4 regions of the Gilvimarinus sp. 1_MG-2023 genome follow, and region 1 is predicted to be linked to each of the others. Evidence: predicted binding sites of a transcription regulator. Region 1 holds the regulator's gene; each other region holds the start of a gene.

Region 1 (7,529 bases):
CCGCTGAATTACTGGAAGGTGAGGGGGGCGACAAATCACTGGAGTTGACCAACACACACACTTGGCCGGATGCAGAGGTGAGTATCGACTCGTTACGGCTGGCCGATAAGGATTATGGCCAGTGGTCTTTTAACCTTCAACCCAGTAAGGATAAATTGGCTTTCACTGATATTAAAGGCGAAATCCGTGGTATGGAAGTGAAGGGTATCAACGGTGCTGGTGCTACCCTAGATTGGACGTTGGGTGAAGCTCCTCAGACTGCATTGGCCGCCGAGCTTAAGGTCGCCAATATGTCGAAAACTTTGCAGGCGTGGGGTGCTCCTCCCAGCCTGGAGAGCCAAGATGCTTTGTACAGAATGGACTTTACTTGGCCGGCATTGCCGACGGATGTCGATTTAGAAACAGTATCGGGCCAACTCGATGTGAAATTGGGGCAGGGACGTTATTTACGTGACAGTGCCGGTGCCAGTGATGGGCTGCTGAAATTCTTAGGATTATTTAATTTCGATTCTTTAGCGCGCCGGGCAAGGTTGGATTTTTCTGACCTGTATAAAAGTGGTTTGGCGTTTGACAGTATTACCGGGCAAGTGGCGTTTGATGAGGGGCAGCTTAATATTACAAAAGCCTTTCAGTTGCAGAGCCCTTCAAGCCGAATGGAGTTGACAGGCAGTGTGGACATGGTGGCGCAAACTTTGGATACCCGGCTGGTCGCCACTTTGCCGATGACCGGTAATCTGACAGTTATTGCAGCTCTTGCTGCAGGTTTGCCGGCTGCAGCTGGTGTGTTTGTTATCAGTAAACTGTTTGAGGAGCAAATGAATAAGGTCACCAGTGTTCGCTACGCAATTACCGGTGACTGGGATGATCCGCAAACGGAATTTTTAGGCGTGGCTGATAGTGCTGCGAATGATTGATACCGTTTTTGAGTTTCTAAATTATTGGTGTGCCAGCACAGTATCACGCAAGTAGCGGAATAATTTGCGGGCATGAGCAGGAGCTTTCGCTTGGCTTTTCTCTTTTTGCGCCATTCGAACCAATTGTCTTAAATGCTGGATGTCGACATCGGGATGATTGCTAATAAATTGTTGCAATGTGTCCGGGTTGCCGTCGATAAGCTGGTCGCGCCAATTCTCCACTTGATGTTGACGCTGAGTGTTGAGTGAATGCTTGGCGTTTAGATTGTCCAGTTGTTGTCTAACCTGTTCGCCGTCTACCTTACGCATGACCTTGCCGATAAACTGAAGGTGTCGACGGCGAGCCTCCCGCTGCCTGATGCGGTGCATCTCTTGAATGGCCTCCAGCACTTCGCTGGGAAGGTCGAGGCTTAGCAGTTGGCTATCACTTAATTCCGTCAGCTCCTGCCCCAGTGCTTGCAGAGCGTGCATCTCGCGTTTGCGTTGAGACTTGCTCGGTAGGTCATCAAACTCTAGGTCGTGCTCTTGATCTTGATCGTTCATGGTGTGTCTTCGTCCAATTCTTCAAAGCCCGACTCAATTAATGAGCAGATGGCTTCCAGCGCCTGATCGGCATTGTCGCCACAAGTGGCGATGTGTAATTCTTTGCCCAATCCGGCCGCGAGCATCATCAGCGCCATAACACTGTGGCAATTGGCATTTTTACCTTCACAGGTCAGTTCGATTTGGCAGTCGTATTGATTGGCCACGGCCACCAATTTGGCGGCGGATCTGGCGTGTAAGCCCTTGCGGTTAATTATGGTCACAACTCGGGTTGGCATGGGAGGCTCTATTGTGGCGCGTCTAATTCTCTGTGACGAACCTGCACATTGTCCAGTTCACCTGAGAATTGTTGTTGTAGCTTGTCGCATAAATAGACCGAACGATGCTGACCGCCGGTACAGCCAATAGCGACAGTAATATAGCTGCGATTATTAGCTTGGTAGTGTTGCCACCAGCGACCTAAGAAGTGGGTTATATCTTGTAGCATGTCTTGTACTAGCGGTTCTGAATCTAGAAAATCAATAACATCGACGTCGCGTCCAGTTTGGCTGCGTAGACTTTGCTTCCAGTGCGGATTGGGTAGGCAGCGTGCATCAAACACGATGTCGGCATTGTTGGGCGGGCCGTGTTTAAAGCCAAATGACTCAAATAATACTGCCATGCCATCTGAGTGAGGTTCGGCAATACGAGATTTAATCAGCTCGCGCAACTGATGCAGGTTTAGATCCGTAGTGTTGATGACAAGATCTGCCGCATCTCGCATGGGCTCAAGTAACTGGTGTTCGGTTTCAATTGCTGCGGTCAAGTGGCGATGTTTGTCACTCAGTGGGTGTTTACGTCGAGTTTCACTGAACCGCTGCACAATTTTTTTGGTTTCAGCGTCTAGAAAGACAACGGTAAAGGGTAGGTGAGCATCTTTATGATGTCCTACCATTGAGGGGAAAATTTCTAAGTCTTGCCAAGCGTCGCGAATATCGATGCCAATGGCAAAATTTTGATTGTCCGCGTCTTTGTGCAGTTGAATTTGAGTGATTAGCGCAGGCAGCAGGCTTACCGGTAAGTTATCGATACAGTTATAACCGGCATCTTCCAGCGCGTTTAGCGCGGTACTTTTCCCCGAGCCCGACAAACCACTGACAATCACCAAATGCATAGTGGTTAGCCTGCTGGTGACTGGGTGGCAGCGGCAAAAAGCGCTTGCGGGTTTTGCGCAGACCGCAATGCCTGGCGAAACTGATTGTCATTAAGCGCGCTGGCCAGCGCGGCCAGCGTTTTTAAGTGTTCGTCACATGACTCCTCGGGAACCAGCATGGCAAATAATACATCGACCGGTTCACCATCCATTGCATCGAAGTCAATGGGGTCTTTTAAGGTGATTAGTGCGCCCAATGTACAGTCGCAACCTGGTATGCGTGAGTGGGGGATGGCGATGCCATGGCCAATACCGGTAGAACCGAGCTTCTCCCGCGCGATTAAACGCCGAAATACGTCATCGGCGTCGAGCATGGGTGAGTTCTCGGCAATGGTATTGGCGAGGATCTCTAGTGCGCGCTTTTTACTGACCCCTTCGATATGGCATAGGGTGCGTTCTGGGGATAATATTTGAGAGATTTCCATGAGTATTATCTGTGGCTTTTCAGCTTTTCTTTGTGTTTGATCACTTGACGGTCAAGCTTGTCGGTAAGGGCGTCAATGGCGGTGTAGAGATCTTCGGAGTCTGCATTAGCAAAAATGTCTTTGCCGCTGACATGTATGCTCGCTTCAGCTTTTTGGGTTAGTTTTTCCACAGTGAGAAAAACATTAATGCTGGTGATGAGGTCATTATGGTGCGTTAACTTTGCAAATTTATTATGAACATACTCTTCAATTGCTTCGGTTACCTCAATGTGATGACCGCTGATGTTTATTTGCATATAGCTATCCTCCTGAATCAGGGTGGGCCTATCCCACCCAGCCGGCCGCAATAGTGCCACCGGTGCATAAACAGACTGTATCAGACAATGCTTTTACGTTCATTTGATGGTGGAATATTGAGCGACTCTCGATACTTGGCAATCGTTCGCCGTGCGACCCTTATTCCCTGCTCGGCCAGCATGTCGGTAATTTTGCTGTCGCTGAGTGGTTTTTTCGAGTTTTCAGCTGCCACCAATTTCTTAATGATAGCGCGGATTGCAGTAGACGAACACTCACCGCCTGAATCGGTGCTGACGTGAGATGAAAAAAAGTATTTCAGCTCAAAAATACCCTGGGGGGTGTGCATATATTTCTGCGTAGTCACCCGCGAAATAGTCGACTCATGCATTTCTACCAACTCGGCGATATCGTGTAACACCAAGGGTTTCATGGCTTCTGCGCCATACTCCAGAAATCCTCGTTGCTTTTCCACAATACAGGTGGCGACTTTCAACAGGGTTTCGTTACGACTTTGTAAGCTTTTTAGAAACCAGCGGGCCTCTTGTAAATTGTTTTTCAAAAAGGTGTTTTCGCTGCTGGAATCGGCTCTTTTAACCAGTGATGCGTAATCGGAGTTGATTCGTAACCGGGGAGCTATATCCGGATTAAGCTCAACGGTCCAGCGCCCTTCACGTTTATCGACAAATACGTCGGGCACGACATACTCGGTTTCGCGAGTGTCAATAGCGTCACCCGGGTGGGGGTTGAGGGTTTTGATTAGGGCAACCGCCTGCGCTAACTCTGGCTCTTTTAAGCGTGTTTTGCGCATTAATTGCCGGTAATCGCGGCTGGCGAGCATGGGGAGATATTGTTGAACGATTTGCTTGGCGGCATCCAAAAAAGGTGTGTCGGCGGCAAATTGGGTCAGCTGAACCAACAGACACTGCTCTAAATTCTCGCTGCAGATTCCCGATGGATCGAATTGTTGCAATCGGTGCTGTACAGCTTGCACCTCATCCAGTTCAAGCTCTTCGAAGTTGGGTGCTAAGCCTTCAAAAATTTCTTCCAGAGTAACGCTCAGCAGCCCGCTGGGCTCTACAGCGTCAATAATGGCCAGAGCGATGATTTCATCGCGCTCAGACATCGGTGTTAAATTGAGTTGCCACATTAAGTGGTCGTACAGTGTTTCAGTACTGCCACGACGGCTTTCGAAATCTGAGTCGTCGCCCTCGTAGTTGCTGGCCGGTAGTGCCGGCGCAGAGCTCTCGTAAACATCATCCCAGCTGGTGTCCACCGGGAGGTCCTGAGGGATTTCTTCGTTCCAATCGCCTTCAGCATTGTTTTCAGGTTCGGTTTCAGTGGCTTTGGCGGATTCTTGAGTGAGGCTGCTGGTCTCATTAATAGCAGCTTCTTGTTCGGATTTTTTTTCCGCCTCGGTGCTAGGCTCGTTGTTCTCTTCGGTTTCCAGCATGGGATTGGAATCCAGCGCCTCTTGGATCTCCTGCTGGAGGTCCAAGGTCGACAACTGCAGCAGACGAATCGCCTGTTGCAGTTGGGGGGTCATAGTGAGCTGTTGGCCCAGTTTTAATTGTAACGATTGTTTCATGGCTTCTTCAGTACGATCTTGCAGACTATGGTTTGAGTTTAGTCAGCATGTCGCCCCCAAGCAATAGCTCCTAGCAATCTTTATGCCTAACAAGGAGAATTAAGTATATGTCAAGGTGGCGAACCGGCTTTTAGAGCATAAAATGCTCGCCAAGGTAAACTTTGCGCACTTTCGCATTGTTCAGTACTTGTTCTGAACTGCCTTCGGCGATGATATGCCCTTCGCTGACGATATACGCTTTTTCGCATACACCTAAGGTTTCACGGACATTGTGGTCGGTAATCAGTATACCGATATTGCGGTCTTTTAAGTGGAGGACAATCTGTTGGATATCGCTGACGGAGATAGGGTCGACCCCGGCAAAGGGTTCATCTAAGAGGATAAACTTAGGGTCGGTGGCAAGGGCTCGCGCTATTTCTACCCGCCGTCTTTCACCGCCTGACAGAGCCATGCCCAGGCTGTCGCGAATGTGGGTGATGTGGAACTCTTGCAGTAGTGACTCTAACTGCTCTTCGCGTTCGGCCTTAGAAAGCTCCTTGCGAGTTTGCAATATGGCGAGAATATTATCCGCGACAGATAATTTACGAAATACTGAAGCCTCTTGTGGTAGATAGCCAATACCCGCTTGGGCACGCCCGTGGATGGGCATATGTGTCAGGGATTGATCGTCGATGGCCACTTTGCCTTTATCGGCGCGAACCAGGCCGGCAATCATGTAAAAGCAAGTCGTTTTCCCCGCCCCGTTGGGGCCGAGTAGGCCGACTATTTCGCCGCTTGATACGCTTAGGGAAACATCAATGACGACTTGGCGCCCTTTATAGCTTTTGGCCAGATTATCTGCGCGTAGTGTCGACATATTACTGCTCTATCAGTGCCGGGGGGATGGTCATTTGAATGGGTTGGTCAGATTCATGATCGCCTTCGGCGCTGACCAGTTCGCGGTTGATGTCGTAGCGAATCTCATGACCTTGCATAACCGCGCCGTCTTGCTCCAGTAAAGCGCCTTTACTTAGCGATACGGTATTGTTGGCACTGTTGTAGGTAATAATGCCCGCCTTAGCGCTAACCACGCCGCGATCAATGCTCGGTTGCTGCTCAAAGTGGGCGGGTGAGCCCTCGGCAGTGATTTGTTCAACGCTATTGTCTTGATCGAATTGAACCACAATGGTGTTGGCGCGGATGATCAGTGAGCCCTGCTGTAGGCGGGCCTCGCCAGTGTATGTAACACGACCATTTTTCTGATCGAACGTTTGCTGGTTCGCTTGCAGCTCAAAATTTTGCTCGCGATCACTGGGTAGGCCAAAAGCAGTTGTGCTGACGATTGCCAATAGCACAGTGAGTACGCAGTGCTTCAGTTTAGCGGGAAGCCTTTTAGTCGGGAGCATAAATACCTTTTACCTCAGACAGCAGTGCCACACGACCTGAGTCGAGATCGGCGGATAAGCCGACGGCGCTGGTAGTGCCGCGAGCGCTTTGCATGGTAACAGGTTTATCTGTTGTGGCAATTTGCTCGTGAGTGTTTACTAAGAGATCTTCGGTAGTGACATCCAGTCGGCCGTAGCGTGGATGCTCGCTATAAGCGTTGACGGTGCCGCTTAGCTGAAGAGTCTGTTGTTCAATATCCGCTATTCCCTGGTTGGCGACTAGGTGCCAGGGGTGACTGGAATTCTCACTCAGAAAAGTGAGTTCCGGTTGCTCAATATAACCCTCGGTGGTATCAGCGGTTTTAAAGTAGGTGACTTGGCGCGCTTTAAGGGTGTGGGTCAGTCGGCCGCTGTCATCGAATGAGCGATCGGTCATTTCTACTAGATAAACCTCGGGAAAATCTGGGGTGCTCGTCTCGCCGGCGCCTTTTACTAAATCGTTGGGTGAGTATTGCAAGGCGCTGTACAGCAAACCGCTGACCAGCGCAATGGTAATAATCCAGGATCGCGGTTGACGAGGTCGCATTAAGCTTGCTCTGGCGGTAAGTGCTGGCCAATGGCCGCGCGATAGTGCCCCTGCGCTTGCAGGAGTAAATCGCATGCTTCGCGTACGGCGCCATCGCCGCCGTTACGGTGACTGACCCAGTGCGCGTATTCAGCTACCGAAGCGTGCGCGTTGGGAACGGTTAGGGCCAGGCCCACGCGTGTCATGATGGATAAATCGGGCCAGTCATCACCCATGTGGGCAATTTCTTCGGGTTTTAAATTAAGCTGGTCAAACACCTCTTGCAGCGCTTGCCATTTATCTTCGCGGCCTTGTATCACCAAATCTACCCCCAGCTCTTTAGCGCGCCGGGCGACGATCTCGCTCTTGCGCCCTGTGATAATGGCAACTCGGACATCACTGTACTTTTGCAGGCTCCTAATGCCTTGTCCGTCTTGGGTGCAAAAACTTTTCATCTCGTTGCCGTGATTGTCATAGTAAAGCTTGCCATCGGACAGAATGCCGTCGACATCGAGAATCAGCAATTTTATCTGTTTGGCCAGTGCCAGTGTTTGTTGAGTCATAAGTAAGTACTTGTATCTGAGGGCATTAGACCACACCCGCCCGCAAAAGGTCGTGCATATGTAAGATGCCACAGGCCCGGT
Region 2 (7,529 bases), on a different contig from region 1:
TTTATTTCGGCGACTTTGTCGCTGTCCACATCGGGAGCCGTATCAACGGCTTCTTGCAGGCGGCTTAGCGATTGCGCCTCGGCGCTCAGTACCACTTGATCAGTGGCCGGTTGTGGACTTGATGGCGCGCCGCTTTTTCCCTCGGATTTCGTTGAGAGGGGAGCGCTGCCACTGGAGCGTCCGGTTGTCGCTGTACCCGGTTTGTAGGTATTGCTTGTGTCAATAGCCATATGCTTAATCCAACTTTAAAAGGTCAGTTATAACCTGGTGCCCATACCAGATTGCCAAAGGATATACCTCTCGCATAGCTGCTATCGGCCGTCTGTATTATAACTTTAGCGATTATTTACAATAAATTTCTGCCTGTGGCTTAAGGATTAACCTCGACCCGGCCAGTTGCCACGATATTGGCAGTCACGATACGCTGCGATGATAAATTACGTACCCGTATTTGTTCGCCTACCCGACCGCTGCCCAGTGCTTCCGCCCGCGTGTTAACTCCGATAACGCCATTGGAGGCCGCGAGGGTGATGATATCCCCCCGGTTAATCGCCAGTGGTATTGTCAATATTCCGTCGCGCAAGGGTTCTCCGGCTTCTATATTGCGTCGAACCTCCTTGCCTATTGCATCCGAATTGTCGGTAAAGTAACCACTTCGTAAGTTAGAGCTATTCATTCGACTCTCAGTCAGATCCGATTCTACTAAAATGTCTCCGCGACTCAAGGCTTTACTGGCGACAACGATATTCTGGAAAACATTCACCTGAGCTCCAATGTAAATACTCCACGGCGCAGCGCTTAAACATTGAGTTTTCACCGTAATAGCACCGCCATTGTGGGTTAAATCTCTGACCTCGAAGTCTAGTTGGGAGGGGCAGTGGGCGAGTCGCAGTCGAGGGTCGAGCCTATTAACGGTAATTTCTACGGCATCAAATCGATTTTGATAGTAATCTTGAAGGTATTCTTTGGTGGCCAACCGCAATTGCTGCAGATCGTGCGGTGGGTTGTGGCCGGCTTCATTGGCAGCAGACACTAAGGAGACAAACCCCAGTGCGACTGTATAGCCTAAATTGACGCAAAAAGTACGTAGGCGGCCCATAGTTGTCCTATTCTATAAACACAGTGGCAATAAACGATAATCTGGGCTGAGATTGAGCCTATACTCAATGCAGTAGGCGCCAGATGACACATAATTAACGGGTTTTATTAAAGAGTGTCAAAAAATAGCCGTTAATAAGAGTTAAATACATATAAGTGGGGATACTGCAAGGAATGTGCCTTCGCGTCTAGCGCATAGGATGGGAACCGCTTTAAATTGATGGCGATGTAAAACTGAGGCGAGAATATGGCAGGTGTACTCGATAGTGTTAACCAACGAACACAGCTGGTGGGTCAAAACAGATTGGAGTTATTGCTGTTTCGTCTGGCTGGAAGGCAAACCTATGGCATCAATGTTTTTAAGGTAAAAGAGGTTTTGCAGTGCCCCAAGCTGAATGAGATACCCGGGCGCAGTGGAGTAGTGCGGGGCGTGGCTCATATTCGCGGCGGCACGATGCCAATAATGGATATGAATCTGGCTATTGGCCGCAAACCGCTGGAGAACATCGAAGAATGTTTTGTCATTATCACGGAGTACAATCGAACCTTACAAGGCTTTCTGGTTCGTGCGGTGGAGCGTATTGTTAACATGAATTGGGGTGATATTCATCCACCGCCCATGGGGGCCGGCAAAGAGCACTATTTAACCGCTGTCACCGAGGTTGAGGAACGCCTGGTTGAAATTGTCGATGTTGAGAAAATTCTTGCCGAGGTTACGCCTGTCGATGAAACAGTGAGTGAAGGTATTTTTGAAGACGGGTTAAGTGAAAGGGTGGTGAAGCGACATATTCTTATCGTGGATGATTCCACCATTGCCAGGAAACAAATCCAAAGGGTTGTGGAGTCTATGGGCATTGCCACCACCTTGAAAAAAGATGGTCGGGAGGCTCTCGAATACATCAATGGCATGATCGAAGAGGGTAAAGACCCGTATCAAGAGCTGATAATGATCATCTCTGATATTGAAATGCCGGAAATGGATGGCTATACCTTTACCGCTGAGATACGTGGTAACCCTAAACTAAAAGATATGTATGTGGTGCTGCATACATCGCTTAGCGGTGTTTTTAACGCGGCCATGGTGGAAAAGGTTGGCGCCAATGACTTCTTGGCTAAATTCCATCCCGATGAATTAGCTAAGCGGGTGAATGACAGGGTTTTGGCGATCACAGGGGAAGACCTGCTACAAGAAAGTGGTAATGAGTAGTAAGGCCTTTATATTCAATTAGATAGGTTGCTTATTTAAAGTGGTTTGTTGTTTAGTGGTTGTTAAGGACTGATATGAGTAGCCCGATTAAATCTTCACATACTCTGGAGCAGGTAGAGTTTGATCAGTTTAGGGTGTTTCTAAAAGACGCTTGTGGTATAGCCTTGGGCGAAAATAAGCAGTATCTAGTGGCCAACAGGGTTCGGCGGCTGCTAGAAGAGTATAACCTGCCAAACTTTGCCGAGTTGGTGAAGGCACTCAAAATGAATAGTAACCGGCGCTTACGCGATCAGGTTATTGACGTTATGACCACCAATGAAACTTTTTGGTTTCGCGATGGTTACCCTTATGAATACTTAAAGAATGTTCTCCTGCCCGATCTTATGGCCCCAGCTAATAAGATGTATGGTCCGCTCCGGATTTGGTCGGCGGCTTGCTCTTCGGGCCAGGAACCTTACTCGCTGAGTATGATTGCCGAAGAGTATAAGCGGAAATCCATGGGTGCCTTGGCTCGGCCTGTGCAGGTCGTGGCAACCGATCTTTCGTCGATTGTGCTTGAGCAGGCAAGGCAGGGAATGTATGACCGATTATCAGTTATGCGGGGTCTGTCGGTAGAACGTCGCAATCAATTTTTTACCACAATTGATGCCAATAATTGGCAAATAAACCAAACCGTACGGGAGCGGGTCGAATTCCGCCCACTCAACTTGATGGATTCCTACGCGGCGCTGGGGCGTTTTGATATTGTTTTTTGCCGCAATGTCTTGATTTACTTTAATGCCGAGCTAAAGCTTAAAATCCTGCAAAAAATACACGCCAGCTTAAAACCCGGAGGCGTTTTGTTTCTCGGTTCATCCGAAGGCGTAGGCGCAGCCTCGAATTTGTTTGAAATGGTTCGCTGTGAGCCAGGTATCCTCTACCGGGCTATTTAACAATTTACAGCTTTCGATTAAGCGGCAAAGGCGGTAAGCCTTTGCCGCTCTTGTCCTTACATTCTTACCTCTGCAGTACCCGTTTATATTTCAATCAAAAATAAAACTCCATAAAATCAATGAGATATTAGATATTTCTAGGTTTGGCATGGCCTGTGCTTTATTGCTTGTGACGCTAACGCAACGAGGCAATCATGGCAATTTCTTTCGATCAGGCACTGGGTGCATTTGAACCGGCTCTTAAACTTCGCTCACAGCGGGCAGAAGTTCTGGCCAACAACTTAGCGAATGCTGATACCCCAGGCTTTAAATCTCGAGATTTTGATTTTCATAGTGCCTTGGCTAAGGCTGCCGGAAACATGCCCGGGGCCTTAGCAAAAACGGACGAAGGCCACCTGAATATTCATGGCAGTTCCAGCGGTAGTCCTGGTTTGGACTACCGCACGCCACATCAACCATCGGTTGATGGTAATACCGTCGAAGATCAGGTTGAACACGCTGAATTTATGAAAAATGCGTTGGAATTCCAAACCAGCTTTATGTTGCTAAACAAAAAATTTAAAGGCCTGAGCAAGGCTTTGACCGGACAGTAGGAGTAATACCATGGGGCTCAATACTATTTTTGATGTTGCCGGTTCTGGCATGAATGCTCAAAGCCTGCGCCTGAACACCACCGCTAGTAATCTTGCTAATGCACAGTCGGCCAGCTCCAGTGCCGGAGATGTTTATCGCTCACGTCAACCCGTGTTTGCCGCTGTCGCTAAAGACACCTTAGGCACTAACCGTCTTGAAGCTATTGGTGGCGCGGATCGCGATGCCAGTGCTGGGGTAACCGTCTTGGGTGTGGTTGAAAGCGATGCTCCCTATGAGCAGCGCTACGAACCCAACCACCCTTTGGCAGACGAAGAGGGCTATGTGTATTACCCCAATGTCAATGTGGTGGAGGAGATGACTAATATGATTTCGGCATCTCGTTCGTTTCAGGTCAATGTTGAAGTGATGAACGCTGCCAAGCAGATGGCCCAGCGCGTACTCACATTAGGACAGTAAGGAGTCTGCCGTGACACAAGTAAGTAACGACGGAACCTCAGCGGCCAATATTCTCAGTAACCTGAGTATTGCGAACAAAGAGCCGGAAGAGGCAAGCAATGAATTGGGGCAATCGGCTTTTTTAGAGCTCATGATTACTCAAATGAATAATCAGGACCCTTTGAGCCCTCAGGAAAATACTGAATTTATTGCCCAATTGGCTCAGTTTAGTTCGGTTGAGGGGTTGGAGCGACTCAATGGCCAGTTTGAGAGTTTCAACGGCAACTTTATGTCGAATCAAGCACTGCAAGCCTCATCGCTGGTTGGGCGGTCAGTTTCCGTACCAACGGATACGGCGCTACTGACCAATGGCGGCATTGTTGCCGGCTCTTTGAATCTGGAGCAGTCGACCAGTGCTATGGAAATTAATATCTACAGCGAGGGCGGCTCACTGGTGGGTAAAGTACCCGTCGATGGGCGTGAAGCGGGTGATATGGTTTTCCGCTGGGACGGTCAGTATATGGAGGTGGACGGTGAGCTTGTCGACTGGAGTGCCGGTGAAGAGCCTCTACCGCCGGGTGAATACCGAATTGAAGTCAATGCCATGATCGATGGCGAAGCTGAACAGCTGGAAACCTCACTGGGTGCCAATGTTAATAGCGTTACCCTAGGTAATGATGGTTCGATCACGCTTAATTTGGCAGGGGTTGGCCCTGTCGACATTAGCCAAGTAACTCAATTTAATTAATGCCAAGCGGCTAGTTTCTAAAGGAGAAACGGACCATGCCATTTAACGTTGCGCTTAGCGGTATCCGGGCCGCCAATACTGATCTTGAAGTCACCGGTAATAACATCGCCAATGCCAGTACTACCGGCTTTAAGACTTCACGTGTGGAGTTTGGCGATGTTTACGCAGGCTCCTTACTCGGTAGTAGTTCAAACGCCCCAGGTAGTGGCGTTAATTTACTAAAAATTCGCCAGCAATTTGGTCAGGGCAACCTGAACTTCACTGAAAACCAGTTGGACTTAGCCGTAAGTGATGCAGGCTTTTTCGTGGTTAGCGATCAGGGGGAGCAGCTCTACACGCGTTCGGGTGCTTTTGGCCTCGACAGCGAAGGCTTTATCGTCACCAATACGGGAATGAATTTACAAGGTTACAGTGCCGATGATAATGGCAATGTAAGTGGTACGCTGAGCGATTTACAGGTGGATGTAAGCACACAGGCGCCGCGCCAAACCACAGGTGTCGAGGCCACTTTAAACTTGAATGCTAATCAAAGTGTATTGGAGTCCGTCGGCTCAAGCTTCACGACAGACGGTTCAGCAATCGGAGTTGCCCAGGTTGGCATTAGTGATGCCACGACCACTACGATGAACCTAGGGGCTGTGGCTGTACCGATTGACTTTGCCGCTAACCCAACGACTTTTGATGTCACTTTGGCCGGCTCCACACCAGCCTCGGGCAATGGAACGTTGAGTTTAGTTATTGACTCTTCTACCGCAAACTCAGTGCAAGATGTTGCCAACCTAATCAATAGTGCTATTTTCAGTAGCCCGACCCCGATTAACGTTCAGGCGTTTGCCAACGGCGGCAACCTTGAGCTGCGTGATATCAATGAAGGTGTTTCTAGTACTGTTACGCTAGGCGCGGTGACTGGGGCAAACGCGTTGTCTACCGCGATGACCGGTGCGCCGGCGTCGGTAGCAGGGATCGCCAACGTCGACAACGGTTATCAATCGCAGACGTTAGAAATTGAAGGTCCAAGCGGCGGCTCAGTGACTTTCAATTCGGAGGATGGAGCTTCTGCAGCACAGACCGCATCGGAGCTTAATTCATTGGCTGGTGTCACCGCCTCCGCAACGACCGAAGCAACAGTACAATCGGGCACTTTGGATAACACCAATAGTAATCTGACGTTAAACGGTGTGTTGCTTACCTCCAATACTCCAGCAAATATTGCGGCAGAAATAAACGCCTTATCTACCTCGACTTTGCCTGGTGTCACCGCTGAGGTTAATACAGCAGGTGATTTGGTGATAACCTCGAGTGTTGGAACGGATTTAAGTTTTGCCTTTGACTCCGACGTGAACGCCACGCCTGGTGTGCTTGATGTGATCGGCCGCTCAGGTACCGGGGTGCAAAGCTTGACCGGTATCAATGACGGCCTAGTGATCGGTGGTGAAGTGTCGATTGTGATGGAAGAAGGTTATGTCATTGCAGATAGCGTGCCGGCGGTAGGTAATTTATTTGCTCCGTTGACGGCGGCAAGCTTTACTGAGGTGCCCATTAACTCTTTTGACCCTAATGATCAGGCCACCTATAACCACGCCACCTCTGCCACGGTCCACGACAGCCTGGGCAACCCTCATACAATGACGCAGTACTTTGTTAAACAGCCATACGATCCTGCTGACGCCTCTACCTCGCCCAACCACTGGGTAATGTATGTACAGGTTGATGGTCAAGAAGTCGGTGACCCAGATCCAACTTTGCCGTCTCCAGAGAACACTTTGCCAACTCGAGCCTCTTACAATGTGCATTTTAACGAAGACGGCAGCTTAAATGAGTCGTTAACGGATACAATGCTGGTTTCTAACTGGACGCCGGTTGATGATGAAGGTAATGAAACCGGATCACTGGGGCCGTTAAATGTGTTGCAAGGTGGGGTGGTGCCTGTGGTTGAGCCGCCTTCAAGTTCTAACTTTTTGATTGATTTGGCGGGCTCTACCCAGTTTGGTGCTGAGTTTGGGGTGGAGCAACTGGATCAAAATGGCTATACCACTGGTCGGCTGGCAGGTTTGGACGTTAGTGATAGTGGCATTATCTTCGCCCGTTTCACTAATGGTGAAGCCCAGGTGCTGGGTCAGGTTGCACTGGCAAACTTCAATAACGTCGAGGCACTCAAGCCTGCAGGCAATACCATGTGGGCGCAAACCTCCGATACTGGTGAGGCTGTTATTGGTGCTCCTGGTACGGCCTCACTGGGGACCATCAACTCGGGGGCTCTGGAGGAGTCGAATGTGGACTTATCAGAGCAGCTGGTAAATTTGATTATTGCCCAGCGTAACTTCCAGGCCAGTGCCAAAACCATCGAAACGGCCAACCAAACTACACAAACCATTATCAATCTGCGCTAACAAAGCCAAACAAGCGGCAAATAACGGAAGTTATTTGCCGCTTGTTTGGCACTTGGTTATCTAGTTTGGTGTGTCAATTTATAGGTTAGCCTAATCATCCTTTATACTTGCCTCGCTTTACTCAC
Region 3 (7,529 bases), on a different contig from region 1:
GAATCCCGAACTTCTCGTTAACCACGACCACTTCGCCATGAGCGATTAAAGTGCCATTGACCCTGACATCAAGTGGTTCGCCGGCCAGCCGGTCTAATTCAATGACTGAGCCCTGATTGAGCTGGAGTAAATTGCGAATGGTAATGGCAGTGCTACCTACCTCCATTGAAATAGAGACAGGAATATCGAGAATAAGATCAAGTTCGGGACCTAACTCCCGCGGAGAACCTTCATTTTGTAATTCATCGAAACCAACAGCACTGGAATCATCACCAGCGGTTTGAGCCAAGACTTCATCCACATCCACCTCGGAGCTTTCATCGCCTACTTGCTCTTCCATAGCGGCAGCCCACTCATCCGCCATTGCTCCTTGATCCAATTCGGAATCTTCACCAGTGTTTGTTTCATCATCATTTGCCACGTGAATTTCCTCCTTCAGTAACAGTTATATTGTAAGCGCTACTGTGATCTATAAACTCGTTAATTTTAAATGCCAGATTACCTTTGTGCTGCCCAAGCTGCGTACGAAATACAGGGACACCATTGGCAGTCATTACATGTTGTGAGGGCCATTCAATTGGAATGACATCACCTGCTTCTAAATCCATTATGTCGCGCAGTGGGATATCACATTGAACCAACTCGCACTCTAAATCCACCGCTGCCGCTAAAACGTCTTCTCGCAGTGCTTTTACCCAGCGCTCATCTTGCTCTTCGCTGTCGCTTTGTAAGCCTGCATCTAACACTTCGCGGATCGGTTCAATCATTGAATAGGGTATGGTGATATGAAGCTCGCCACCGCCACCGTCAAGTTCTATATGAAAAGTACTGACCACCACGACTTCACTAGGGCTCACAATATTTGCCAATGATGGGTTCACTTCAGAGTTAATGTATTCAAACTCTATTGGCATTACAGCCTTCCAAGCTTCACCCAAATCGATAAATACCTGATTCAACACCATCTGCACAACACGTAACTCAGTGGGTGTAAACTCACGGCCTTCAATTTTGGCATGGCGACCATCACCACCAAAAAAATTATCTACTAATTTAAAAACCAGTCTGGCGTCTAAGATGACTAACCCCGTGCCACGCAGCGGTCGAAACTTAATCATATTTAAGCTGGTAGGTACATACAGGGTATGCACGTATTCACCAAACTTTTGAATTTGTACCCCGCCAACCGACACATCGGCGGTGCGACGCAGCATATTAAACATGCTGATACGGGTGTAACGAGCAAAACGCTCGTTGATCATTTCCAGGGTCGGCATACGCCCCCGGACAATTCGATCCTGGCTTGTTAAATCATAAGATCGTACCGCACCTGGGTCACTGTCGGCATCGGTATCAATATCGCCATCATCAACACCATGTAACAGCGCATCGATTTCATCCTGACTTAATAAGTCCTGCACAGCTCAACCCCTATTGTAAGACCATGTTGGTGAACAAAACTTGTTCTATACCCGGCTCACCAATCTCTTTTTCCAGTACCTGCTGTATTTTTAGCAAGGCTTGCTGACGCAGCAGCTCCTTGCCCTCAGCGGTTTGCAATTCTTGGTAGTCCTGATTGCGCAGTAACATCACCATCGCATTTCGCAAGGCTGGCATGTGCAATTCTAGCGCCGCAACCACATCGTTATTGCGTAACATTAAGGTTACATGTAGCTGCATATACCTTTGCCGACCGCGCACCTCGTAATTGGTGGTGAAGTCGGGCTTCATGGGATAATAAATAGCCGGCTGAATCTCGGGCGCTTCCTCTTCGATCTCTTCAGCTACCTCATCGGTCAATAGCTCTTCATCATCCTCAGAACCATTGAGAAGGTAGAGCGTTACGGCGACGGACACCCCAATCAACAGCAGTAGTATCAAGGCAATGATTATCCACTTTTTTTTACTGCCAGCGGTTTTTGGTTCTGCGCCAGCTTCGCCACCCTCTTGATCTTCTTCCGCCATGTCAAATTTCCGTCATTTGCAGTATTTATCGGTATTTTTGATTACTTCAGCAAAGGTCGTGCCATAGGCTTAACCCTTATATCTCTGAAGTGTATCGGACAGCGGGGAAAGGAACAATGAAGAAATAACGCAACAAAGTAGAGGCAATAGACTGGCGGGAGTATCTAAGGATCTTAATTACACTCCCTCGGTTAATGGTTAACCGGGGGAGTGTAATTCAGCAGCTGTCGCAGGAAATAGCATATAAACCGATTGCCCTTAGGCATATTGATCGAGCAGCCCCACCGTGGAAATGACGGTTGGGGAGCCTTGTTCAGATTCCCCCTGTGAAGCCTCTCCCCCATGACCACCCGCCTCACCTTCAGAATCACCTTCATGACCTGCCATCTGCGGCTGATCTTCGCTGGAAACATCGACATCCACCTGAGTCATACCTTGTTCGGCCAACATTTCCCGTAAGCGGAAAGCGTTTTGGTCTAGTGCCTCACGCACTACCGCATGATGACTGGTGAAATTAACCTGAGTCTGCTCGTTATTGATTGAGATTTTCACCTGCAAGGGGCCAAGGTCGGGAGGGTCTAATCGGATTTCAGCGGTTTTAATACCTTGCTGTGCCAAAAGCACCACTCTTTGATTTACCGCCTGCCCCCAATCAGGGCTTTGAAAACTGGTAGTCACCTGAGCCTGAGCCACTGGCACCCGAACTTGACCTGATGCCTGAGAGACTTGCTGTGTTAGCTGAGCTAGGTTGGCCACATTGTTAATGGAGGAACGATCACCTATTCCCTCACCACGACTTGAAAATAAATTATGCAGCTGGGCAGCCTCACTGACTAAGCGGTTTTTCTCACCTCCGGCTTGGGGCAGCAGGCCGGCAAATGGATTGTCGGCCTGCAATTTAACAATGGCTGCACTCTCGCCAGACTGGGCCTGAGTCTCTCCGCCCTGCCAGGCAGCTGCATTATTGTTAAACCCAGTGCTATCGGCTAAGCGTTGAGAAAATGGGTTATCGCCAGCCATTACCGCAGATTTCAGCTGGGCAATGGTCGACCTCTGAGCAGAATCCAATACACTCGCCAGATTTTTTGCCACCTGAGCAAGTTCAGCGACTTGTGCGCGTAACCCCGCCATCCCCTCTGCCCCCTGAACTTGAGCCAAGAGGGCATTTTGCAGATCGTCAGACAGATCGCTTCGAGCTAAAATGGCTTTTAGCTCCTCCAATGCAGCCTCCCCATCCTCGGCTGTTGCCAATACTTGATCAAACTTAGCCAGGATCTCGTCTAGGGATTGAAGCTGTTTAACCGTGCCTCCCTCGAGCAAGGCAGAGAGCTCAGGAGAGAGTTCATTGAGTTGCCCTTGCGCCAGCATCAAAGATAATAGCGTTGATTGATCTTCAGCGGGCAGAGCCCTAATAGCGTTTGCCTGCGAGTCAGGCAGAGAAGCCAACAGCTTTTCTTGTTCGGGAGTTAATGAGTCATCTACCGTTGACTGAGAGCTCGAATCCACTGCGTTTGAGTGGTATCCCGGCTTATTCGCAGAACTTGCCGCGGAGCTTTTAGAGTCTATTCCTGTATGCGCTTCAGTAACCCTGTCATTTCTGTCGTTGTACTCAAACCGCTGGGGATTGTTTTGCTGAACTTTACTGGACGGGCTTTGGTTTTGCGCTGTATCAGAGCGATGACTAACAGCAGCAGGCTTAGAGGCTGCGCGTACAGATGCCGTGGATTGCATAACACTAGAGAATAGATCGCCAGAGCTTGCGGTTTGGCGCCCGCTTTTGTCTGCACCAGGCAGGTTCTGCAGGTTCAGTAACGCACTGATGGTGGTTGAGTCGGCCATTTTTCGCTATCTCCTGTCAAAAACGGCAAGCCATTGCCGCTTTAGTCGTCTCTTGTTTTACTTACCTTAAGAGATAGCAAGTGAAGTGCCAGTTTAGTTGAGCTTTATAAATAGATATCCAGCTGACTTTTCACTATTTGATATTCTTCTTTAATATCAATGATTTGAGACTCCAAGTCTTGCAAAATCCCTGCCTGAGCTCGATCTTCAACGTTCTTGCAGAGTCTGACTAGCTCATTAGCACCGATGTTACTGCTGCTGCCTTTAAAGCTGTGGGCCGCGCGCCTTAGCTCTTCGGCCAAACCTGCGGCCAAGGCTTTTTGCATATCCTGTATTCTCTGCTGGGAATCACTGAGAAAGGTTTCAATCAAACGCTGAAAATCCTCCTCCATTACCTCTTGCAGTGTTGCCAAGGTTTCGTGATCAATGTGATTACTCCCGGTCATGGGCACACCTCGTTATTATGATTTAATCATCCACTCGCCAGCGGTACTGAGCTTTAACACAATTGCCGGGGGGCACCACCTGCAGTGAGTCACACAACGAAGAGGCGAGCTTAAGCCCCCGGCCACTGTACTCTTTTCCAGTGTCGCTTAATGCCAACCCAGACACATCATAGCCTACCCCACTGTCTTCAACCGTGATTTCTAAGGTGCCGCCACCTTCCGAGGTCCGATGCTTAAGCTCGATTCGAATATAACCTTCGACAACCTCTCGGGTTCGCTGTTTGCGTAGCTCGTAGTAGCGCTCAAAACCCGCGGGATCATTTTTAAGCTTAGAATCCAAACCAAGCACACCATGCTCTAAGGCGTTGGTATAAAGCTCTGAGATAACGGTATACAAAGTGCCGCTGTGGTTGCGCAGTCCCGGCACCTCCAGCAAAACACTCAGTAACAATGGCAACGGATCAAAAATAGAGAAACTTGAAGGTTTCACTTCAAAGGCTAGGCTCCACTCCGCCAATTGCGACTGTGCCTTAGCCGGTTCAGACTGTTCTTTAAAAGCGACCTCTACCGGAGCCATTAAAATTTCTATTAGAGATAGATCATCACTTTTCTCAACATCACCGGAAAATTGCTTAACTTGATGTAACAACTCAGAAAACAACTGGGAAGGATCTTTGTTTTTAGTAAATGAGGCGAGCAACCTCTGTTCACCAAACATCTCCCCGTCGGCGTTTCGAGACTCGTGAATACCGTCAGACCAGAGATAGACACGTTCGCCGTGATCGAGCTGAAACAAGACCGGATCGGCTTTAAAGTCTTTATTGTTCAGAACACCTAGCGGTAAATGGGTCGACTTGATTGGTTCAATCGTGCCATCGTTATGATAAATATAAGCCGCCGGCAGGCCACCGTTCCAGACTCGAATCGATTTTTTGCGAAAATTCACCTCAACCATGGCAGCGCAACAAAATAATCCAACCGGCAGAATGCCTTTCAGCTTACCGTTAATCTCCGACAGTATATCCACCATCGAAAAGCCTTTATTGACCATGTCATAAAAGGTGGTTGCCAGTGGCATAGCGCCGATAGCAGCCGGTAAGCCGTGGCCGGTAAAGTCACCCAACAACAGCATCATATTACCCGCCGGGGTGGATGAGGCCACCATTACATCGCCATTAAAAACCGCCAAAGGTGAGAGGTAATATTGCAAGCTGTCGGTATTTAAATCGCCACCGCGGGTAATATTGTCGAATACTTGTTTGGCGACCGTTTGCTCTTGCAAAAAATGTTCGTTGTGCAAGGCAATTTGATCACGCTGATTTAGCATGGTTCGATTCATGGTTCGCATGCGGTAAAACGCTTTGATTTTTGCCTGCAGAATCACTCGATTGTAGGGTTTTGATAGGAAGTCATCGCCGCCGGCTTCAAGACATTTCACCAGTGATGGCGTGTCAGTTAATGAGGTTAAAAATATGATCGGAATAAGCTCTTCGCCGGCCAATATTTTGATTCGACGGGCCGCCTCAAAACCATCCATATTTGGCATTAAAGCGTCGAGTAAAACAACATCAGGGCGTAATTTCTCAAATTTTTTCACGGCCTCAACACCATCGCGCGCGCTGATAACCCGATGCCCTTCTTTTTTAACAATAGCTTCCAGAATCAACCGGTCGGTATCGGTATCATCCGCAACCAGTACGGTAATCTCCCGATCATTGCGTATCACATCCATGCCCCTGTACAGGTGCTAATCTATAGTGAAAAGCTGTTCGAAATTCGAGATTGTCAAAATACGTTTGACATCCGTACTGGTGTTTTTTATTTCAATACTGGCATTGTCGCCACCGGCGTGATCGCGCAGGAGCAAAAGCATACCCAGAGCCGAGCTGTCTAAATAAGCGGTATCGCTCATATCAATCACATAGCGGCTGGGTTTGGCATCCAAATTTTCGTAGGCGCCCCTAAAATCCTGATGTGAACTGAAATCAAACCGCCCGTTGATCGCGATAGTGAGAATTGTTCCATCATCGGATACCGTGGTAGATATTGCCATATTTAACCCCGTTGCCTAATTACCTGTAATTCCAGCTGTCTTATCGTAGACACCTGTGAACCTGTCCCTATCAGTTAACTGCAAGAATAGCCTATTTTGGCGCTTAAACGTAACCATAATCCTCAGTATTGAGCTAATCTTTAGGGCGATTCAAAGCCGCAGCCGCCATTTCATCTAACTCTTTCTGTAAACGGCGTTCGGCGTCTTTATCCTCACCAGCTCTAAGCCGATTAATCAGCTCTTCAATAGATTTACAGCGGTTGTGTTGAGAGAACCAGTGCTGGCGAATTTTAGTTAATTGAGCTTCAAGCTCGCTCAGCTGTTGTTGCTGCTGTTCTAGCATAGCTTCTAGATTATGAATAAAAGCGCTGTAGTGGGATAACTGCCCAGGTGACATGGCCAACTGCGTGTGACTCATTCGTTCAAGATAATTTTGCCGGTATTCGGTCAGCTGGCCTAGCTGTTCGCGCTGCTGTTGGACGATCTGCTGGTGCTGTTGCAGGTAACCGGCCGCCTCCTGCTCGTGCCGTTTCGCGACCATGAGCACAACCCCCATGCGCTCGGATCGACGGGCAGCCACCGGTTAGCTAGCCTCTGCCGTGTTCGGCGGCCAGCGGGCTGGGTGCCGCTGCCGATCGAGGATTGGCCGGGCCTTTTTGCAAGACGGCATTAAGATTGGTAGTGGATTCTGCCATATGCACGGACTGAGTGAGCCCCTGCTGAATAAAGGCACGCAATTTGGGGAAACGCTCAATGGCCTCATCTGTGGCCGGATCGGTGCCTGGACTATAGGCGCCAATGGCGATGAGATCACGATTTTGCTGATACCGCGACAGCATCTGCTTAAATTTCTGCATCGCTTTAAGCTGATCTTCTTGAACGATATTGGGCATGGCGCGGCTAATAGAAGCCTCGACATCAATTGCAGGGTAAATACCTTCTTCGGCCAGCTGACGCGACAAAACAATGTGCCCATCGAGAATGGCCCTAGCCGAGTCGGCTATGGGGTCTTGCAGATCATCCCCTTCGGTTAAAACCGTATAAAAAGCAGTGATGGAGCCCTCTCCCTCGGCGGCGTTGCCGGCCCGCTCCACCAATTCTGGAATCTTGGCAAATACCGACGGCGGATAACCTTTGGTAGCAGGTGGCTCACCAATGGCCAGGGAAATCTCCCGCTGAGCTTGGGCAAAACGAGTCAGTGAATCCATCAACAGGAGTACATTGAG
Region 4 (7,529 bases), on a different contig from region 1:
CCGGCTTTACACGCCAAAATACCAGCTGACATACCGGCCTCGGTAGCCAGTGCCGCTTTGCGCATCACAGCAATTTCCACCGGTGATTTACATACGCGTCCCTCTTCGACAATACCAAAACAATCAAGCAGCTTCGCCTCAGTTAACGTGGTATGGATTGTGTCTTGCTGATACGCGGGGAAGAAGTAGCTGTTGCGCTCGTAGCCGATGCGTTTTTTGGACAAACCAAATTCACGCAACGCATCTACCAACATTTGAATGGCGTCCCCAGTATCGGGGTAGGGACGAGTGCGCTCGACCCAAGTGCGCGCAATAATGTTGGACTCCTCCATGGCGCGGGTAATCATAAAAGGCTCATCTTCTAACGGTACTACCAACGCCTGAAAAAAGGAGTAACCGGTGGTTTGATAGTCCGTTAAATACATGATGTTTTCGGGGTCGGTAATTACTACGGCATCTAAATGCCGCTCTTCAATGCGCGCCCGCAGTGCCGTTAAACGCCGCTCGTATTCTTCGAACGGGAATGTCATATCATCGCGCTGAATCATGCACCACCCCCTAACACTTTTTCGGCATGCTTAAGCAGCGTTGCCAAACCGGTTTCCATCTGATCTTGCGGAATTGTCAAAGGCGGAATAAGTTTAATCACTCGCCCACCGCTACCACAGGCCGACACGAGCAAGCCATCGTCAAAACAAGCACTGATAATTGCCTTGGCGGTTGCACCATCGCCCACATCCACGCCGTAAACCATACCCCGGCCGCGTATGTGTACCGACTCGTACTTTTCTTCTAACGGGGCAACGGCGTCATACATAGCCTTGCCTTTGACTTTGACCTCATCCATTAAATCTGGCGTCTCGAAATAACCGAGCGCTTCAGCTCCAGCAATAAAACTGAGCCCTTGACCTCGGAAGGTGCCGGTGTGCTCACCCGGGTTCCAATGCTTGTCCACTTCGGGCTTAATTAAATTCATCGCCATAGGTGTACCCCAACCGCCGATACCTTTTGCCAGACAGATAATATCTGGATCAATGTCCATTTCATCGAAACTAAAGTACGAACCAGTTCGACCACAGCCCATTTGAATATCATCAATAATCAACAACGAACCAAGTTCTTTCGCAAGCGCAGCCAAACTCTGCAGCCATTCTTTACTGGCTACATTAACGCCACCTTCAGCCTGAATGGTTTCCACCAAAAAAGCCGCCGGCGGGGTCATGCCGGATGAGCCCTCTGTGTATAGCCAGCGCATCTGTTCAATCACATCTGCGCCGCCGCCGGGAATAGCGTTAGCCTCGGTGCAATCGAAAGGAAAGTGGGACACGTGCTCCAGTGGTACGCCTGACGCCGCGCGAAAAGCTTGATTGGCAGTACACGCCAGTGCTCCCAGCGTCATACCGTGAAAGCCGTGAGTAAAAGCAACTATCTGCGTACGCCCTGTTGCTCGGCGCGCAATCTTAAGGGCAGCTTCCACCGCATTAGTGCCAGTGGGCCCCATAAATTGCATTTTATGGGGCATCGAGCGCGGCTCCAGAATGGTAGAGGTAAAACGCTCCATAAACTTTTGCTTGGCCGTGCTGTGCATATCCAAGCTGTGCGTTACACCATCGGACTCGATGTAATTAATTACCGCGCGTTTCATTCGCTCGTTGTTGTGGCCAAAGTTCAACACTCCGGCACCGGCAAAGAAGTCAATATACTCTTTGCCTTGATCATCCACCTGAATCGCATTACTCGCCGTATCAAACACAACAGGATAGACACGACAGTAACCTCGGATTTCAGATTCACGCGCTGTAAAAATACTCATAACTTTCTCCTAACCTTGACACGGCTAAACAGCCTTCGATGTGGTACTTACTGTGGCATGGGTGCTCCCACTAACTGACTAAATAATTTCACCACTGGGTCGATCAATCGATCATTAAAATCGTAATTTGGGTTGTGACAGGCATAGTGATGATTATCACCATCATCGGCGCCAATAAGGGCAAACGCCCCCGGGACTTGTTTAAGGTAGTAGCTAAAATCCTCCGACGCCATGATCGGAATAGCAATATTCTCATCCAAAACCTGACCTGTGTTATTGCGGCACCACAAGCGACGCATATTTTGCGCATACTCGGCATGATTAATGGTGGCGTCATAGCGCGGATAAATATTCACCTCGGCGGTGACACCGTAGGCAACGGCAATTTGCTCAGAAATTTCAGTAATTAATTGATTAACTTGATCGCGTGCTGCTCGATCTGACACGCGAATGCTACCGCCAATTTTCGCAGTTTCGGGAATAACGGTGGGACCACTGGGCGCCTCAATTGAGGTGACACTAAGCACTGTGGCTTGCTGAGGGGGTAAGCGCCGGCTGACAATTTGCTGTAGTGCCTGTACCAATGCCCCCACCGCCAGCACAGGGTCTCGACACAGCTCAGGCTGACTGGCATGACCACCTTGACCGTGAAGAATAATGTCAAATGTGCCGTTACCACACATCACAATACCATCGGGGCAAACAAGCTTTCCAAACTCGATTGCAGGCCAATTGTGCCAACCATAAATGCAGTCAACATTTTCAAGGGCACCATCTTTAATCATCTCGCGAGCGCCGTGCCCACCCTCTTCGGCCGGTTGAAACAATAACGTCACAGGGCCCGATAATTGCGCTTCATGCTGTTTTAGCCACATCGCCGATGCCATTAGAGTGGCGGTGTGCCCGTCGTGACCGCAAGCGTGCATGCAACCCGCGCGAGTGGACGACCAGGGTTGGCCAGTGCTCTCATTGATGGGTAGCGCATCTATATCTCCACGCAATGCGATGTGTTGACCTGGGGCCTTGGGAGCTAATGTAGCGACCGTACCGGTTTCGGCACAAATTCGCCAACTAATACCGAGCAGATCCAATTCCTGACGAATACGCTGTGCTGTATTAAATTCCTGCCAACCCAGTTCAGGCTCACTGTGAAGTTGTCTACGCAGTGCCTGAGCTTGGCTGATAATCTCTTGCCACTGTTGTGTCATACAGCTCCTTAGAATCGATGGCAAAAACAAATAGAGGTTTCAGCCCTGATACTAGTCTCTACGCAAGGGTTGTTCCAATCGTTGACTGCATAAGTTTAATGCGAAAAAAACCACCAATAGCGACCCGTGACGGCGCACAGAGAATTTATGCGCCCCGAAACAGCGCAAGGAATTGTAAATTTAACGATTATTATGAATAACCACCCAAGCCCAGTTGAAAAACAGCGTTAGCCGTTACTGACTAACGCGGCTCCATACCTTATGGATATAGTCGCTCAAATGATGATCAATTATGTCGATAATTTAAAACCGGCTTTGACTTACCACTACCCGATCACCACTGACCGGCTCAACTGCCTGTAATTGTTGATGATAATCCTCACCACCCACAACATAGAGCAGCCCTGAGGCTGAGTGAAAAATCATATCCGCCGAACCTGACTCGCCCGAAGCAAGATTTTCTGTTACTACCTCACGCTGTCCAGTCTCGGAATCTACTACGGTCACATTGTTTTGTACCGCTGTCAGCAAATAGACCTTATTCAATACTTGATCGATCGCCACCGCCTCAGCCGACTCTAGCGGCATTGGACCAAAATCAATGCCTGCTCCATCCGAGATTAATCTCGAATAGGCCGGCTGCTGAGATTCATCCAAGGCCATCACGCTCACCGTGCCGGCCCCGCGATTTAATACGATCAACTCTTGTAAAGTTTCACTCCAAGACACTTGTACTGGCTCGGCAATAGAAACTTCAACCGTCTGCTCGTTGGCAATGACCGATGCCTCCAACGTGGTGACATTCAGCCCAACAACCTGCCCCGCCTGAGGATCTGCAATATAGAGATGCTCTTCGCGCATAAATAAACCCTGCGGCTGCTGTAAGGTTTCAGAATCGCCAACCCATTGTAGCTCCAGCTTAGTGCGCTCGCCGGTAGCGCCATCAACACTCAGTAACATGCCTTCATACTGAATGTAAGATGAATCACCCTCTCCAACCGTCACTTCATTCCATGCCGAAAGATAAAACTTGTTTCTAGCCAAATCGTAAACCATATCTGAGAAGTTATCGGCCACCGAACCTTGTTCGACATCCGCAAAATCGGTCACTTCAAGACTGCGAAAACCATTGTCTAGCTGAACCTCAATTAAATTTAAATCGGTGGCATCCTCGGCACGGCCTAACACCCAGACACTGCCACCTTCAGGGCTGGCAACAAGTGCGGTTGACTGCACCCAGTGGGCACCACCGCCTGGCTCATGTTCAGGTGCTATGATCAAACTCGACTGAGCATACCCAGCTCTTGCCTGATCATCCTCTGCAGTAACGGTCAATTGCGCGGTACCATTGCTAGGCAAAACAACATCACTGGCACGAAACTCACCAGAGGCCTGAACCACTGCGCTCACCTCGTTAACACCCCCGCTGACCATCACACGACTGATAGCGGCGCCGTCAGCCGTATTCACTTTGCCCACAACATCCACGGCACCTGCCGAGTAGGTGCCCTGAGCAGGCGGGAAATCTAGAGTCACCTCGGGCGAACTTTCGTCCGTTAACACCAGTGTTTGCTGCTGACGTTGACTGGCACCGTCATTATCAATTGCGACCACGCTAAAGGTAAAACGTGACTCTCCCTCAAAGGCCGGCACAGTAAAAGTTGCGCGAGTGGAGTCAGCGTCAGCTAAAACCACGCTATCTCCTTCAAGTTGCTGCCACTGGATGCTGCTAACAGTGCCGTCTGGGTCGTAAATTTCCGCTTGCAGCGCCACTTCTACTAACCCGCTCTCAGTCCTAAAAGGCGACAATTGTACAACCGGCGATTGGTTAACCCGCGCTACCGTTACCGACACGGCATCGGTAGATTGCGCGCCCTCATCGTCGATGGCGGCATACTCAAACACCAATGTCACCTGCTGCTCAGCATTGCCTGTGGCTGGAGCGTTAAATTGGATTTGACCATCCCCAAGCGCTTCTGTTGCCACGCTCGGCCCTGATACCTGTAGCCAAAATTGCTGGCTGATGACGCCGTCGTCACTCGCCTGACCGGTTAAGTTAACAGTCTCACCGGCCTGTACCTGAAGATTTTCGCCAGCCGAAACCAGTGGTGCGGAATTGGCCGCAACCGAGCTACTCGATGAGCTTACCGCGGAACTTACTGACGAGCTGACATTAACGTTGTCGTTCGAAGAGTCGTCCCCACCGCAAGCGGTAAAGCTTATAAACGCGGCAACTAACAATCCTTGCTTCAGTCGCGCTTTGTTTTTTTGACTGGTCATAACTTTCTCCTGAGTTAAGGTCATTGCCCATACTCAGCAGAAACCATACCAACAGAAAAAGCCCAATACTTTCAACATCTTATAATTCTTCTGGTTTATTTCATGCAAGGTTCATTGTAGTCTTTGCATTTATTTCCTAACTTTTACAGGCTGCGCGCAAAGACTGTAGTTGTCACTTGATATATTCTTCGCGACAGAAGATCAATAACTGATTAAGGAAATTGTGATGAAACGAACCTGTGTTTTTGTAGCCGCTGTGCTTTGCTTGCCCGCCCTTCATGCAGCGGAACCTAGCCCTTGGCCCGCCGGTCAAAAAACGGCGATTAGTCTGTCTTACGATGATTCGCTCAACAGTCAGCTCGACAACGCCATACCCGCGCTTAACCAATACAACTTCAAAGGCTCGTTTTACTTAAACCTATCAGCATCTGTTACCTATGATCGTTTGACCGAGTGGCGCCAGGCGGCAGCAGATGGACACGAGTTAGGCAACCACACCATTTATCACGCATGCAGCAAGTCGCAGCCGGGAACAGATTGGGTAAAGGCGTATAACGATATAGATAAGCGCACGGTCGAGCAGATGCGTGATGAAATCTTAGTGGCCAATGCATTTCTTCATGCGATTGACGGCAAACAAGGGCGCACCTTTACCCCGCCGTGTGGCCACACCGAAACCGCCAACGGTAACTATTTACCCGCGGTAAGCGATCTTTTTGTCTCGATTAAAGGATCGGAACAACCGCAACCGAAAAACTTTACTCAAGTTTTTCTTCCCCATGGCCAAAGTGGCGCAGAGTTGATCGGCATGGTTGAAGCCGCTAGCGCCGAATACGCATTAGTACAATTGATTTTTCACGGCATTGGCGGGGACCACCTATCCGTTAGCGATCAAACTCACCGAGAATTATTAGCGTATTTTGATAAAAACAAACAAGACTACTGGGTAGATACTTACATCAACATTATGCAACACGTTCAGAAAAACCTGCCTTAAACATTTTTCAATTCCACAAAAAAAGGCCCTGACATTGCTGTCAGGGCCTTTTTAATAACCGCTATTTTTTTACGCCTGCTTTGCTGCACTCTGTGCAGTTTTTTTACCACCCCAGCATGTGAGTTTGTGGCCTTTGAGCGCATAAAACAAGATGTATAAGTAAGCCGGCAACGACACCGCATACGCCAGCTGACCATCACCACTGTCGGCAAAGTGACCGTAAATGGGAGGCAGTACCGCACCACCGGCAATACCCATAATCAGCAGCGCTGCGCCTTTGGAGGTATAGCGACCCAAACCTTGTAGCGACAGCGGCCAGATTGTCGGCCAGCACATGGCATTGGCAAAACCAAGCAGAGCGACAAAATACACTGCATTGGGAATTTCGGGCATTCCAAAAAGACTCAAGGTTGTGGCAGACATCAGCTGATTTTCCATTGAGCCGGTCATAACACAAAAGGTAAAAATAATTCCGAGAATCGCCGATCCGGTCAACGCGACTTGCTGACTAATAAAGCGCGGTATCGCCACCACACCGATGGCGTAGCCAATAACCATAAAGATCATCGTGTACGAGGTCAGCAAAGATGTCACGGAACTGTCTAGACCAGCCTGCTTACCCAACAGCCCAATGGCGTCACCAGCGATAACCTCCACCCCCACATAGGAGAACAACGCCAACGCGCCCAACACCAAATGTGGAAATTGGAACACACCCGACAGACGGATATCACCGTCTTCTTGCCCCTCAATGACTTCGTCTTCAAGATCTGGGATCGGAGCAAAGATCATACCCACCCCCAACACGGCCAGCGCGATAGCCATACCGATATATGGGCTAACTAATTGACCGGCCAAATCATTTAACTTGGCATCGCGTGCAACTTCCGGCAATAGAGCTAGCTCAGCCTCCGATACGCCGGTAATACCCGACAACACCAAGGCGGTAAATACCACCGGCGCCACGACGCCCGCACCCTTGTTTAACAGCCCCATAATGCAGATGCGCACCGCCGCTGACTCAGGCGGCCCCAGTTTCACCACATAAGGGTTAGAGGCGGTTTGCAAAATGGTTAAACCAGAACCCACAATAAATTGTGCCAACAAAAAGATCGTAAAGTCGCGCCCATAAGCGGCCGGAATAAAAACCAAAGCACCGGCGGCAACAATAAACAAACCCAATGCCATACCGTTTTTATAACCTGTGCGCTCAATGATGTACGCCATTGGC

Evidence for each region. The regulator sigma-54, encoded in region 1, starts transcription at its own class of promoters, with help from an activator protein. The targets are predictions, from matches to a motif close to TGGCACANNNNTTGCNNT.
Region 2: the regulator sigma-54 is predicted to act here: its motif matches at 3,382-3,399, upstream of flgB (flagellar basal body rod protein FlgB).
Region 3: the regulator sigma-54 is predicted to act here: its motif matches at 2,012-2,029, upstream of Q4563_RS01810 (flagellar basal body-associated FliL family protein).
Region 4: the regulator sigma-54 is predicted to act here: its motif matches at 3,081-3,098, upstream of doeB2 (N(2)-acetyl-L-2,4-diaminobutanoate deacetylase DoeB2).

Annotation. Positions count from the first base shown of each region.
Region 1 covers NZ_JAUOSC010000003.1:204,547-212,075, reverse strand. The annotation lists gene Q4563_RS06475 (YhdP family protein) at 1-914, shown strand, start outside; gene yjgA (ribosome biogenesis factor YjgA) at 936-1,457, opposite strand; gene Q4563_RS06465 (HPr family phosphocarrier protein) at 1,454-1,735, opposite strand; gene rapZ (RNase adapter RapZ) at 1,744-2,610, opposite strand; gene ptsN (PTS IIA-like nitrogen regulatory protein PtsN) at 2,616-3,074, opposite strand; gene hpf (ribosome hibernation-promoting factor, HPF/YfiA family) at 3,080-3,370, opposite strand; gene Q4563_RS06445 (RNA polymerase factor sigma-54) at 3,451-4,956, opposite strand; gene lptB (LPS export ABC transporter ATP-binding protein) at 5,087-5,812, opposite strand; gene lptA (lipopolysaccharide transport periplasmic protein LptA) at 5,814-6,341, opposite strand; gene lptC (LPS export ABC transporter periplasmic protein LptC) at 6,328-6,906, opposite strand; gene Q4563_RS06425 (KdsC family phosphatase) at 6,906-7,448, opposite strand; gene Q4563_RS06420 (KpsF/GutQ family sugar-phosphate isomerase) at 7,474-7,529, opposite strand, start outside.
Region 2 covers NZ_JAUOSC010000001.1:452,903-460,431, reverse strand. The annotation lists gene flgM (flagellar biosynthesis anti-sigma factor FlgM) at 1-230, opposite strand, end outside; gene flgA (flagellar basal body P-ring formation chaperone FlgA) at 371-1,099, opposite strand; gene Q4563_RS01975 (chemotaxis protein CheV) at 1,346-2,305, shown strand; gene Q4563_RS01970 (CheR family methyltransferase) at 2,380-3,237, shown strand; gene flgB (flagellar basal body rod protein FlgB) at 3,432-3,830, shown strand; gene flgC (flagellar basal body rod protein FlgC) at 3,841-4,287, shown strand; gene Q4563_RS01955 (flagellar hook assembly protein FlgD) at 4,298-5,014, shown strand; gene Q4563_RS01950 (flagellar hook-basal body complex protein) at 5,050-7,404, shown strand.
Region 3 covers NZ_JAUOSC010000001.1:420,481-428,009, forward strand. The annotation lists gene fliN (flagellar motor switch protein FliN) at 1-421, opposite strand, end outside; gene fliM (flagellar motor switch protein FliM) at 411-1,421, opposite strand; gene Q4563_RS01810 (flagellar basal body-associated FliL family protein) at 1,432-1,965, opposite strand; gene Q4563_RS01815 (flagellar hook-length control protein FliK) at 2,224-3,804, opposite strand; gene Q4563_RS01820 (Hpt domain-containing protein) at 3,909-4,250, opposite strand; gene Q4563_RS01825 (fused response regulator/phosphatase) at 4,273-5,976, opposite strand; gene Q4563_RS01830 (STAS domain-containing protein) at 5,998-6,303, opposite strand; gene fliJ (flagellar export protein FliJ) at 6,437-6,883, opposite strand; gene fliI (flagellar protein export ATPase FliI) at 6,891-7,529, opposite strand, start outside.
Region 4 covers NZ_JAUOSC010000002.1:250,425-257,953, forward strand. The annotation lists gene doeA (ectoine hydrolase) at 1-548, opposite strand, end outside; gene Q4563_RS03960 (aspartate aminotransferase family protein) at 545-1,813, opposite strand; gene doeB2 (N(2)-acetyl-L-2,4-diaminobutanoate deacetylase DoeB2) at 1,861-3,021, opposite strand; partial or broken gene Q4563_RS23590 (PKD domain-containing protein) at 4,606-5,325, opposite strand; gene Q4563_RS03975 (polysaccharide deacetylase family protein) at 5,528-6,298, shown strand; gene Q4563_RS03980 (sugar MFS transporter) at 6,368-7,529, opposite strand, start outside.